DNA from 3 places in the Streptomyces sp. NPDC056600 genome. Region 3 is predicted to be linked to each of the others. Evidence: riboswitches for the same ligand, from Rfam matches in the RefSeq annotation. Region 3 holds a riboswitch; each other region holds the start of a gene.
What was found. A riboswitch is a leader RNA that binds a small molecule or an ion and turns the genes downstream of it on or off. The one in region 3 is predicted to bind thiamine pyrophosphate.
Positions count from the first base shown of each region.

Region 1: linked by a shared signal. The riboswitch ahead of thiC (phosphomethylpyrimidine synthase ThiC) and the one ahead of ACFRAV_RS14220 (thiamine ABC transporter substrate binding subunit) in region 3 are both predicted to bind thiamine pyrophosphate.
Region 2: linked by a shared signal. The riboswitch ahead of thiO (glycine oxidase ThiO) and the one ahead of ACFRAV_RS14220 (thiamine ABC transporter substrate binding subunit) in region 3 are both predicted to bind thiamine pyrophosphate.

Region 1 covers NZ_JBHTVQ010000014.1:58,121-62,391, reverse strand. Annotated here, with positions in the region: gene ACFRAV_RS10100 (YibE/F family protein) at 1-1,320, opposite strand, end outside; TPP riboswitch at 1,401-1,576, shown strand; gene thiC (phosphomethylpyrimidine synthase ThiC) at 1,569-3,356, shown strand; gene ACFRAV_RS10090 (hypothetical protein) at 3,430-4,242, opposite strand.
Region 2 covers NZ_JBHTVQ010000039.1:41,727-45,997, reverse strand. Annotated here, with positions in the region: gene ACFRAV_RS19900 (thiazole synthase) at 1-334, opposite strand, end outside; gene thiS (sulfur carrier protein ThiS) at 336-548, opposite strand; gene thiO (glycine oxidase ThiO) at 545-1,738, opposite strand; TPP riboswitch at 1,735-1,846, opposite strand; gene ACFRAV_RS19885 (hypothetical protein) at 1,896-2,270, shown strand; gene ACFRAV_RS19880 (NAD(P)/FAD-dependent oxidoreductase) at 2,279-3,511, shown strand; gene ACFRAV_RS19875 (Rv2175c family DNA-binding protein) at 3,595-3,960, shown strand; gene thiE (thiamine phosphate synthase) at 4,213-4,271, shown strand, end outside.
Region 3 covers NZ_JBHTVQ010000023.1:7,349-11,619, reverse strand. Annotated here, with positions in the region: gene ACFRAV_RS14225 (ABC transporter permease) at 1-585, opposite strand, end outside; gene ACFRAV_RS14220 (thiamine ABC transporter substrate binding subunit) at 642-1,733, opposite strand; TPP riboswitch at 1,827-1,932, opposite strand; gene rlmN (23S rRNA (adenine(2503)-C(2))-methyltransferase RlmN) at 1,961-3,067, opposite strand; gene ACFRAV_RS14210 (hypothetical protein) at 3,451-4,080, shown strand.

The sequences.
Region 1 (4,271 bases), on a different contig from region 3:
GACGGTCACGTCGTCCAGGACGCCCAGCGAGCCGATGATGATCCCGGCCAGCAGCAGGCCGCTCATGTCGATCTGCGGATACAGGCCGTGGATCAGGCCGGTGTTGTCGTCGGTGTTGCCGGTCAGGACGGCCCAGTCGATGAAGACCGAGCCCAGCACGCCGATCAGCAGCAGCGACACCAGGGTGCCCAGCACCGCCACCGAGGTCCTGGCCGACAGGCCGTGGCACAGGTAGAGCGCGATCAGCATGATGGCGCTGGATCCGACCACCGCGACCACCAACGGGTTCGAACCCTGGAGGATGGCGGGCAGGATGAACAGGGTGAGCACCAGGAAGCTCACCGCCAGCGCGATCAGCGCCATCAGGCCCCGCAGCCGGCCCACGACCACCACGGCCACCGCGAAGATGCCCGCCAACAGGGCGAGCGGGAACTTCCGGTTCATGTCCATGACCGAGTACTGCAGTTCCTTCGGCGCGGACGGCTCGTAGGCGGCGATCACCGAGTCGCCCTCGGCCAACTGCCGGGACTGGTCCTTCTGGACCAGTTCGGTGAAGGTGCGGCCCTTGTCCTTCCCGGTGTCGATCCGCACCGTGGCCAGGGAGCACTCCTGGTCCTTCTTGCTCTGCTGTCCGCAGGAGGTCTTCTCGACGCGGGTGACGGTGGCCTGCTCGGTGTGCCGGTCGAATCCCACGCCGGAGCGCTCGTGGCCGGGCGCCCCGCCCGGCCACAGGACCAGCAGACCGACGGCGACGGCGGCGGCGAACGGCACCAGGACGGCGGTGATGATCCTCCGCAGGCGCCGGGAGGCCGGTGCGGCCGGCCCGTGCGCGTGACTGTGCCCGTGTCCGCCGCCGGAGCCGTGGTCGTGTCCCCCGCCGGAGCCGGAGCCGGAGCCGGATCCGGGGCCGTCGTCGGACCCGTGTCCGCCGCCGGAGCCGGACCCTCCGCCGGAGCCAGATCCGTGGCCGTGTCCGCCGGTGTCGTCCCCCGAGCCGTGCCCGTAGCCGGAGCCCTGGCCCGCCCCGTAGCCGGAGCCCTGGCCCGCCCCGTAGCCGGAGCCCTGGCCCGTCCCGGCTCCGTACCCGTCGCCCGACCCTTCGTCGTACCCGCGGCCCGGTCCGTCGCCGTACCCGCGACCAGGCCCGGTTCCCCGTCCCGGCCCCGTGCCGGGAGCGGATCCGCGGGCGGGCGGTGGGCCGTAGCCGGGTGGCGGACCGTAGGCGGCACCGGGGCCATGACCGGGACCGGCGCCGTGCGCGTGACCGTGCGGCAGGCGAGGGCCGTTGGGGGAACGCGGCGGTTCGGGAGGCGGTTGCATGGTGCTCACGGACAGATCATCCCAAGAGTGACAGAGGCCTACTGTTCACCGCGCCCGGCGAGACGCTAGCGTGGGGTCACCTTTGCACACGCGGGAGCTCGGAGCACCGGGCTGAGAGGACGCTGACGTCCGCACCGCCCCCGGAACGGGGCGGGCAGACGATGTTTCACGGGAAACATCGTCACGGAGACCGCTGCGTCGACCGCCGAACCTGTTACCGGGTAATGCCGGCGTAGGGAGTAGGTCTCATGACCGACAAGGACGCACGCACGCCTGCTCGTTGGCACAAGAGCTATGTCGAGGGCTCGCGCTCCGACATCCGCGTGCCGATGCGGCAGGTCCACCTCACCAATGGCCGTTCGGTGTCGCTGTACGACACCTCCGGCCCGTACACCGACCCCGCGGCGGCCACCGACGTCCGCCGGGGCCTGCCGTCACTGCGGCAGAACTGGATCGTCGCCCGGGGGGACACCGAGGAGTATCCCGGCCGTCCGGTCCGGCCCGAGGACGACGGAATCCGCCACACCTCGCCGCGCGGCGGGCTGCGGAACCTGGACGCGGTGTTCCCCGGGGCGCCGCGGCTTCCGCGCCGCGGCCGGGACGGCCGTCCGGTCACCCAGCTCGCCTACGCGCAGCGCGGCGAGATCACGCCCGAGATGGAGTTCGTCGCCCTCCGGGAGAACGTCGCCCCCGAAGTGGTGCGCGAGGAGATCGCGGCGGGCCGGGCGGTGCTGCCCGCCAACGTGAACCACCCGGAGATCGAGCCGATGATCATCGGCAAGCGGTTCCTGGTGAAGGTCAACGCCAACATCGGCAATTCGGCGGTGACCTCCTCCATCGAGGAGGAGGTGGAGAAGATGACCTGGGCGACCCGCTGGGGCGCCGACACGGTCATGGACCTCTCCACGGGCCGCAACATCCACACCACGCGGGAGTGGGTGCTGCGCAACTCGCCCGTCCCGATCGGCACCGTGCCGCTCTACCAGGCGCTGGAGAAGGTGGAGGGCCGGGCCGAGGAGCTGACCTGGGAGATCTACCGGGACACGGTGATCGAACAGGCCGAGCAGGGCGTGGACTACATGACGGTGCACGCCGGGGTCCGGCTGGCCTACGTGCCGCTGACGGCCGGCCGCAAGACGGGCATCGTCTCGCGCGGCGGGTCCATCATGGCCGCCTGGTGCCTGGCCCACCACCGGGAGAGCTTCCTCTACGAGCACTTCGAGGAGCTGAGCGAGATCCTCGCGGCGTACGACGTCACCTACTCGTTGGGCGACGGTCTGCGCCCGGGATCGATCGCCGACGCCAACGACGAGGCGCAGTTCGCCGAGTTGCGCACCCTCGGGGAACTCGGCCGCATCGCCAGGCGGTGCGGTGTGCAGACGATGATCGAGGGCCCGGGACACGTCCCGATGCACAAGATCAAGGAGAACATCGACCTTCAGCAGGAGATCTGCGACGAGGCGCCGTTCTACACCCTGGGTCCGCTGACCACGGACATCGCTCCGGGCTACGACCACATCACCTCCGGGATCGGCGCGGCGATGATCGCATGGTGGGGCACGGCGATGCTCTGCTACGTGACGCCCAAGGAGCACCTGGGCCTCCCCGACCGCGACGACGTCAAGACGGGCGTGATCACCTACAAGATCGCCGCCCACGCCGCGGACCTGGCCAAGGGACACCCGGGCGCCCAGGAATGGGACGACGCGCTCTCCGACGCCCGGTTCGAGTTCCGGTGGGAGGACCAGTTCGACCTCTCCCTGGACCCGGTCACGGCACGGGAGTTCCACGACGAGACGCTCCCGGCCGAGCCGGCGAAGACGGCGCACTTCTGCTCCATGTGCGGGCCGAAGTTCTGCTCGATGCGGATCAGCCGGGACATCAACGAGCGGTTCGGCGGTGACGCGGCGACGGGTTCGCCGTTGGAGATCGCCGAGGGGATGCTGCAGAAGTCCAAGGAGTTCGCGGCACGCGGTAACCAGGTCTACGTGCCGTTGACCGAGCGTCCCGGGCAGCTGGAGACCGCGGCGGACTGACCGCGGGCCGGTGCGGCGGCGGGTCACGCCGGCCGGGCGCCTGTGCGCGCCGGGCCGGCGTGGCCGCTTTCCGTCACGTGTTGCGGCGGTCCGGGCTGGAGAAGTCGGGGCTGCTGTAGCCCGGGCTGCTGAAGCGCGGGCTGGTCATCCGGCCCGGTTCCCGACGGGCACCGGGCCGGACGTCCTGGTCACCCGGCGCGGGCAGCGGTCCGCCCGCCGGGGCGACCCGGGAGGCCGAGGCCGACGCCTTCTCCAGGAAGGGCTGGAGGCCGAACTCGCGCAGAGCCTCCAGCCACTCCAGACGGGCCCGCTCCAGATCCGCGTCCTGCGGGTGCCGGGGCTCCACGTGGTAGGCCCGGGCGCCGTTGCGCAGGGCGGTGACCAGCAGTCCGGCCGCGGCGGTCAGCAGTCCGCCCGCGGCCAGCGCCCCGAACACCCAGCCGGCGGTCAACAGGGTCCGCGCCATGGCCGGTTCCGGCGTGACCATCTTCAGCACGTAGCCGATCAGCAGCAGCACGACCGCCGACGCTCCCGCCAGCAGGGGAGCCAGCACGACGGCCACCGCGCCCGCGCCGGGACCGGAGGCGTCGGCCTCCCGTGTCACGGCGCTCTCCGCGGTGTCGGAATCCGGCTCCCCGGCCGAGTCGGCCAGGCGCCGCAGGCCGTCGCGGAGGTCGAGGTAGTGGCCGTACTCGACGGCCGCCGCCTGGGCGATCTCGTCCGCGCGGGCCAGGGCGTGCGTGCGCAGCTGCTCGGTGTTCGGCCGCCCGGTGAGAACCGCCGGGTCGTTCTCGCGCGGGGTCGAGCGCAGAACCTCGTCCAGGGCTCGCTCGAAATCGGGGCGGTCCTCGTTCCGCAGGTGCTGCGGGTGGCTGGTCATGTGCATCCCCCGATGCTCCGTAGGGCTGTGGCTCG
Region 2 (4,271 bases), on a different contig from region 3:
GCTCGTCGGCGATCACCTCCAGCTTCACCAGCGAGGTGCCCAGCGCCTCCCGGGCCAGCCGGGCGGTCAGCACCGCCTCGCCCGCGGTGAAGCAGCCGGCCGTGTTGGGCAGCACGCTGATGCCGAGGCGCTGGAGGACGGAGAGCACAGAGCCGTGGCTCGCGGGGTTCACCCGGCGCATCGCCACGGTGGTCAGCTCGGTGCCGGAGGCCACCAGGGCCCGCTCCAGCGCGTCGAGACCGCTCGCGCCGCCGGTGCCCATGATCAGCCGGGAGGTGAGCTTCAGATCGCCCAGGACGAGTGGGGCGTCCTGACCTTCTGTCTGCGCGTGCACGTCAGCCTCCCTGCACGGCGGTGAGGACCTCGACCCGGTCGCCGTCGGCGAGCGGGGTGCCGGCCCACCGGTCGCGCGGCACCACCGTCTCGTTGACGGCCGCGGCCACACCGGACCTGGAGGGGGTCAGCAGGGCGACGACGGCGTCCAGCGCGGTTCCGGCGTCCAGCTGCCGGGGGCTGCCGTTGACCCGGACGGTGATCGGCGCGCTCATGCCGCGACCTCCCGGCCGTCGTCGGCCACGGCCGGCTGCCAGGCACCCGGTCGGCCCCCGGCGGCGGCGAAACGATCCGCCGCGAAGGCGCGGCCCCGCTCCGGCAGCTCCCCGGTGGCGAGCGTCTCGGCCATGAGGTCCCCGGTGACCGGGGTGAGCAGCACCCCGTTGCGGTAGTGGCCGGTGGCCAGCAGCAGGCCCTCCAGCGCGGTGGGGCCCAGCAGCGGCGCGTTGTCGGGGGAGCCCGGCCGCAGTCCCGCCAGGGTCTCGGTCATCGGCAACTCGGTGATGCCGGGCAGCAGTTCACGGGCGTCGCGCAGCAGCGTGTACACGCCGCCCGCGGTGACCGTCGTGTCGAAGCCCAGCTCCTCGCTGGTCGCCCCCACCACCAGCTCGCCGTTCTCCCGCGGCACCAGGTACACCGCGCTGCCGCGCACCACCGCCCGCACCGTCCGCGACAGGAACGGCGCGTACACCGGCGGGACCGCCAGCCGCAGCACCTGCCCCTTCACCGGCCGCACCGGCGGCCGGACCTCCTCGGGCACCCCGTCCAGCGCACCGCTGTGGCTCCCGGCGGCCAGCACCACGCGCCCCGCGGACAGGGCGGTGCCGTCCTGAAGGACCACGCCCTCGGCCCGCCCGGCCGCGGCCCGCAGCCGGACCGCCCGCTGCCGGTGGAAGACCACCCCGGCCCGCTCGCAGGCCACCCGCAGCGCGGAGGCCAGCAGCCGCGGGTCGGCCTGGTGGTCGCCGTCCACCCGCAGCCCGCCCCGCACACCGGGCGCGAGCATCGGCTCCAGCCGGCGGCACTCCCGCCCGGACAGCCACTCGGAGGACAGCCCGTGCAGCCGGTGCAGGTCGTGCAGCTCCCGCAGCTCCGCCCGGTCGTCGGAGTCCAGGGCGACCGCCAGGGTGCCCGAGGGCCGGTACCCCACGTCCGTCCCGGACGCCTCGGCGAGCTCCTCGGCGAACGCGGGCCAGCGGCGGGCCGATTCGAGGTTGAGGGCGAGCAACTCCTGCTCGCCGTGATGGTGTTCGGTGACCGCGGCCAGCATTCCGGCGGCCACCCTGGCCGCCCCACCGCCCGGCTCCGGATCCACCACCGCGACGGCGCCGCCGCGGCCCGCGGCCCGCCAGGCGGTCACCAGGCCGATGATGCCGCCGCCCACCACCAGTACGTCGGACGTCATGGCGTCCAGCTCCTCCCTTCGCCGGAATGACCCGGATCAGGTTCGTACGGTCGGAGGCCGCCAGCCTCCCTCTCAGCCCGGTGCGTCCGGGCTCCCGCGGGTGTCTTACCGTCGCCACACTAACCCCTGCCCCCGAGACGCTGAAAGAGAGTCACCCGTGCCCCGCTCCCTCGACGGCCTGCTGATGGCCCCCGTGCAGGACCAGGACCCCGGCCAGGTCGGTTCCGCCACCCGTTTCCGCTACCACGAGAGCGAGGGCCAGGTGTGGGCCACCTATCAGGGTGGCGACATCGCCCGCGGGTACCTGGTCGGAACCCGCGAGGAGGACCGCGTCGACTTCCGGTACGTCCAGCTGACCGTGGACGGCGCCACCGCTTCCGGGCACTGCCTCTCGCGGATCGTCGAGCTGCCCGACGGGCGCGTCCGGCTGGAGGAGACCTGGCAGTGGGAGTCCCGGCCGGGCAGCGGCACCAGTGTCGTGGAGGAGATCCGTCCGGAGTCCGGGCGGCCGATGTCTATGGTGAGGGAGTGAACGAGGGCGTGAACGATCAGAGGCGGAAACGGGCCGGACGACGGGTGGTCGTCGCCGGCGCCGGAATGGCCGGGGTCCGGACGGCGGAGGCGCTGCGCGAACAGGGCTTCACCGGCCCCGTGACGCTGATCGGCGCGGAACCGCACCCGCCGTACGACCGCCCCCCGCTCTCCAAGGGCGTGCTGCTCGGCGGGGCCGAGGGCGACGGCGCGGCCGCCTTCGACGTCGACTTCGCCGGCCTCGACATCGACCTGCGGCTGGGTTGCGAGGTCACCGGGGTACGCGTCGCCGACAAGGAGGTCGACACCGACCAGGGGCCCGTGGGCTACGACGTGCTGGTCGCCGCCACCGGCGCCCACCCGGTCCGGCTGCCCGGCACCGCCGGCGCCGAGGGCGTGCACGTCCTGCACAACCTCGACGACGCCCTGCGGCTGCGCCCGGTGCTGGACCGCCACGACTCCGTGGTCGTGGTCGGCGCCGGATGGATCGGCGCCGAGTTCACCACCGCCGCCCGGGCGGCCGGCTGCGAGGTGACCGTGGTCGAGGCCACCGGACGCCCGCTCTCCGGCGCGCTGCCCGCGGAGGTCGCCCGGCCGATGGGCGAGTGGTACACCGAGAGCGGCGCCACCCTGCACACCGGCGCCCGGGTCGAGCGGGTGGAGCCCGGCGCGGTGCTCCTCGCCGACGGCCGGCGTCTCGCGGCGGACGCGGTGGTCGTCGGCATCGGAGCACGGCCCGCCACCGCCTGGCTCTCGGGCGCGGTGGAGCTGGGGCCGCAGGGCGAGGTGCTCGCCGACGCGCGGCTGCGGGCCTCCGCGCCGGACGTCTACGCGGTCGGCGACTGCGCCTCCTTCCCCTCCGCCCGCTACGGCGAGCGGCTGCTGATCCACCACTGGGACAACGCCCTGCAGGGCGCCCGCACGGTCGCCGAGGGCATCCTCGACGAGACGCCCGCCGCTCCCTACGACCCGGTGCCGTACTTCTGGTCCGAGCAGTTCGGGCGGTTCGTGCAGTACGCCGGTCATCACGCGGCGGCGGACACGACGCTGTGGCGCGGCGCGCCCGAGGACCCGGCCTGGAGCGTGTGCTGGCTGCGCGAGGGGCGGCTGGTCGCGCTGCTGGCCGTCGGCCGGCCCCGTGACCTCACCCAGGGCCGCAAACTGATCGAGTCCGGCGCCACGGTCGACCCGGACCTGGTCCGCGACCCGGCCCGGCCGCTGAAGGCCGCCGCCCGCAGGTGAGGGGACGCGCGGGTGCCCCGGACGGACCACGCGGGAGGGGGCCCGACTTCCCCCTCCCGGTCCCGGATGGCACGCTTGGTCCTGTGACCGAGATTGACGCGAAGATCGAAGCTCTCGTTCCCGAGTGGCTCACCCTCCCCGACATCGCCGAGAAGCTGGACGTCGAGGTGACGCGGGTGCGGCAGCTGGTGAAGGAAGGCCAGCTGATCGCCGTACGCCGTGGTGAGAACCGCGCGCTGTACGTCCCCGCCGCCTTCATCGACGGGGACAAGGTGGTCAAGGGCCTCACCGGCCTGCTGACGCTGCTGCGGGACGACGGCTTCACCGACGAGGAGATGCTGGAGTGGCTCTTCACCCCTGACGAGTCCCTGCCGGGCACTCCCGCCCAGGCCCTCAGCGAGAACCGTGGCACGGAGGTGAAGCGCCGCGCCCAGGCGCTCGCCGTCTGACACCTACGCACCACCGACGGCCGCCCCCACCCGGGGGCGGCCGTTCCAGTGCCGCCCCCGTCCGGGGCGGCCGCTCCGCGCCCCGTCCGCCGCTCCACGGAACCGGGCGCCACCACCACCACGATCCGGGGGGACAGCACCGTGCCCGAGACCGCCACCGACCCCAGCGCCACCGCCTCGGAGGACCGCGCCACCGCCACCTCGGCGGACCGCGCCACCGCCAGTGCCGCCGCCACCGACGCCCGGGCCCGGCTGGCCGCCGCCCGCCTCTACCTGTGCACCGACGCCCGCCGCGACCGCGGCGACCTCGC
Region 3 (4,271 bases):
GAAGGTGAACAGGAAGATCATCAGTGCCGCCGCGGCGACGGCCGGCCCCAGCGCCGGCAGGGTCACCGTCCGCCAGGCCGCGAAGCGCGAGGCCCCCAGCATCCGGGCGGCCTCCTCCTGCCCCGGGTCGAGCTGCGCCCACAGCCCGCCGACCGTGCGCACCACCACCGCGAAGTTCACGAACACGTGCGCGAGCAGGATGGCCCACACCGTGCCGTCGAGCCGGACGCCCCACCAGGTGTCGAACAGCCCGCCGCGCCCGACGACCGCGAGGAACGCGGCGCCGGCCACCACGGTCGGCAGCACGAACGGCACGGTGACGACGGCCCGCAGCACCTCCCGCCCGGGGAACCGCAGCCGGGCGAACACGTAGGCGGCGGGCAGCGCCACCACCAGGGTGAGCGCCGTGGAGGCCAGGGCCTGCCAGAGCGTGAACCAGAGGACCTCCCGGACCTCCGGCCGCCCCAGCACGCCCGCGGCCTCCCCGAGCTGCCAGCCCCCGTCCTCGCCGCGCAGTCCGCGCAGGACGATGGCGACGACGGGGTAGGCGAAGAAGACCGCGAAGAACGCGATCGGCACGGCCATCAGGCCGAGCCGCACCGCGTCGCTCCGCAGTCTTCCCGGGGCACCGGTGCGGGTGGTCACCGCAGGACGAGCGACGACCACTGGTCGACCCACTGGTCACGGTTTGCGGCGATCTTGCCGGGCTCCATCGTCCTCGGGTCCTCGATCGTCACGCCGTGCTCGGTGAAGACCTCCGGCAGCGCGACGTCCTCACGGACCGGGTTGACGAACATGTTCAGCGGCAGGTCCTCCTGGAACCGCTTGGAGGCCAGGAAGTCCAGCAGCGCCTTGCCGCCCTCGGGGTTCGCCGCGTTCTTCAGCAGGCCCGCGTACTCCACCTGCCGGAAGCAGGTCCCGGTGGCCACCCCGGTGGGGGCGTCCTTCGGCTGCGGGTCCGCGTAGACGACCTCGACCGGCGGGGACGAGGCGTAGGAGACGACCAGCGGACGTTCCCCGCCCGCCTGCTTGCCGCCGGCCGAGCCGGAGAACTCCTCGTTGTACGCCTGCTCCCAGCCGCTGACCACCTTCAGACCGTTGGCCTTCAGCTTCTTCCAGTAGTCCTGCCAGCCCTTGTCGCCGTACTCGGCGGCGGTGCCCAGCAGGAAGCCGAGACCGGGCGAGGAGGTGCTCGCGTCCTCGGTGACCAGCAGGTTCTTGTACGCCGGCTTCACCAGGTCGTCGAAGCTCTTCGGCGGCTTCAGGCCCTTCTTCTCGAAGTAGGCCTTGTCGTAGTTGACGCAGACGTCGCCGGTGGTGACCGGGGTGGCCTTGTTCCCCTCGACGCGGAACTCCTCGCCGAGCTTCGCCGACTCCTTCACCTCGTAGGGGTCGAAGATCTCGTTGCCGAGGGCGCGGGAGAGGAGCGTGTTGTCCACGCCGAACAGGACGTCGCCCTGCGGGTGGTCCTTGGTCAGCACGGCCTTGTTCAGGGCCTGCCCGGCGTCGCCGTCCTCCAGGACCTTGACCTTGAAGCCGCTCTCCTTCTCGAAGGCGGCGATCACGTCCTTCGACGCGGCCCACGAGTCGTGGCTGACCAGCGTGACGGTCTTCTTCCCGCCGGACTCCTGCGCGTCGCCGTCCCCGGAACCCCCGGAGCCGCACGCGGAAAGCGCGAGCGCGAGCACGGCCACCGTCGCGGCGGCCGACTCCTTCTTGACGTGCCTCTTGATGTACTTCGTGACGTGCACGGATTTCCTCCTGGCTGACCAGGAAGAGACGCCGCCCTGCCCGGAGACCACGCGGGTCCCCGGGCAGGGCGCAACAGCTCGAGTCGACCGAACTCCCTACCCAGAATGACCTGGGCGAGGTTCAGAGGGTCTGCGGTCGGTACCGCACTCTCAGCGCTGCAGCGCTCCCCTGTCGGATAATCGCTATTCGGATGTGTGACGTGGCCAGATTACCGCTCGGTGGCCGCAAGCTGACCACAGGCCCCGTCGATCTCCTGCCCGCGGGTGTCGCGGACCGTCACCGGCACGCCGTGCGCGGCGATCGCCTCGACGAACGCCTTCTCGTCCTCGGGCCGCGAGGCGGTCCACTTGGAGCCCGGCGTCGGGTTCAGCGGGATGAGGTTGACGTGCGCGGGCTTGCCCTTGAGCAGCCGGCCCAGCCGGTCGCCGCGCCAGGCCTGGTCGTTGATGTCGCGGATCAGCGCGTACTCGATGGACAGGCGGCGCCCCGACTTCGCGGCGTACTCCCAGCCCGCGTCCAGCACCTCACGCACCTTCCAGCGCGTGTTCACCGGGACCAGCGTGTCACGCAGGTCGTCGTCCGGGGCGTGCAGCGAGATCGCCAGGCGGCACTTGAAGCCCTCGTCGGAGAACCGGTTGATAGCGGGCACCAGGCCGACCGTCGACACGGTGATGCCGCGCTGCGACAGCCCGAGACCGTCGGGCTCCGGGTCGGTGAGCCGGCGGATCGCCCCGGTCACCCGGTTGTAGTTGGCGAGCGGCTCACCCATGCCCATGAACACGATGTTGCTCAGCCGCGCCGGGCCGCCGGGGATCTCCCCGTCACGCAGCGCCCGCATGCCGTCCACGATCTGGTGGACGATCTCCGCGGTGGACAGGTTCCGGTCCAGCCCGGCCTGGCCGGTGGCGCAGAACGGGCAGTTCATCCCGCAGCCGGCCTGGGAGCTGATGCACATGGTCACCCGGTCCGGGTACCGCATCAGCACCGACTCGACGAGCGTGCCGTCGAACATCTTCCACAGCGTCTTGCGGGTGGTGCCCTCGTCCGTGGACAGGTGCCGCAGCGGGGTCATCAGCTCGGGAAGCAGCGCTTCCTGGAGCTTCGCCCGCGAGCCGGCGGGAATGTCCGTCCACTGCTCCGGGTCGTGCGCGTACCGCGCGAAGTAGTGCGTCGAGAGCTGCTTGGCGCGAAACGGCTTCTCGCCGATCGCGGCCACCGCTTCCTTGCGCTCGGCGGGCGTGAGGTCGGCGAGGTGCCGCGGCGGCTTCTTGGCTCCGCGCGGGGCGACGAAAGTGAGTTCTCCGGGCTTAGGCATGGCCTTACCAGTGTGGCAGATCGATTCCGGTGGCCCGGGCCACAGCGGGGTGGGGGCGGTCACCCGTGGGTGCCGCCTGTCACTGTTGGTCGTCCCCGCACGGCCCAGAGACGGCCCAGGCCCGGCGCTTCGACGACGCGGGCAGGCCCCACAGAGAAACCTGATGGGCCCACTGCGGCACCGTGCCGGGCCGCTGGATGTCGCTGCCGTCCGCCGTCGTTGCCATGAGATTGCCGTCACTGCGACCGACGGCGCCGGGAGACCGTTCGTTGCTCCGTCAGTCGAGCGAACCGTGCGTTGAACCCTCTCCGGTGGTGTGCGCCCCCTTGTGCGCTGGGTTGCCACCTTGTGTGACTCCTCTGGGCACAGCACGGTTCAGGTGGATGCTGCTCGGTCTGCTGCACGACCATCGGGGAGGGGCGGTCAGGGTGGGTTCAGCCAGTCAATGGGCACGTGACACCTTCGGGGACATTGCCGGTGAGCTGGCGGACATCATCCCCGCTTGTCTCCTCCGGGCTCATGATCGCGCTCGGACAGGGCACGAGGGCGTCCACACTCAGACGCTCGAAGCCTACGGACACGGCCTCTATGCGGTGCAATACGAGGAACTGGCCGCCGGCATCTCCGGATATGGGGAAGCCGTGCGCCTACAAGGTCGCACGCTGATGCTCGTCCGCGGCCACCTGATCTACCCCCTCCGCTACGCCAAGAAAGACGTGCCGGTCACCGCGGCACGTCTCCGTCGCGCCACAGGCTTCCGAGCAGACCTGATCCGCCGCCACGGCCCGCCTCCCAGGCAGCAGGCCTTCGACCTGGACTGGGGGGAGCTTGACGACTCCGAGGTGCACCCAGACCTGGAGCTGCTCCCCGACGACGTGCAGCTCGTCCTCGTCGCCTACGCCTGCTCAATGGAGAAGGGCGTCATGCGTGTCGAGTGGGGTTCTGCGGAGCTGCGCCGTGAGGACCGGTACCTGATCTGGCACCGTCACGAGCCATTGCCCACCAGAGGGTGACTCGGAGCCGTCGGCCGACGCATGCAAGCGTTTGGTGCGTGTGACGAATATGGTTTGCGCGGCGGCAGGGTTGTGTGTCTACCGTTACCACCATGCGCCAGTAAACCTGAAGTCCCCCATGCCACAGCCGTTCGACGGCCCCTTCGCGATGTCCGACACCGGGCGTCTTCGGGCCCGAACGGCCTGAACGG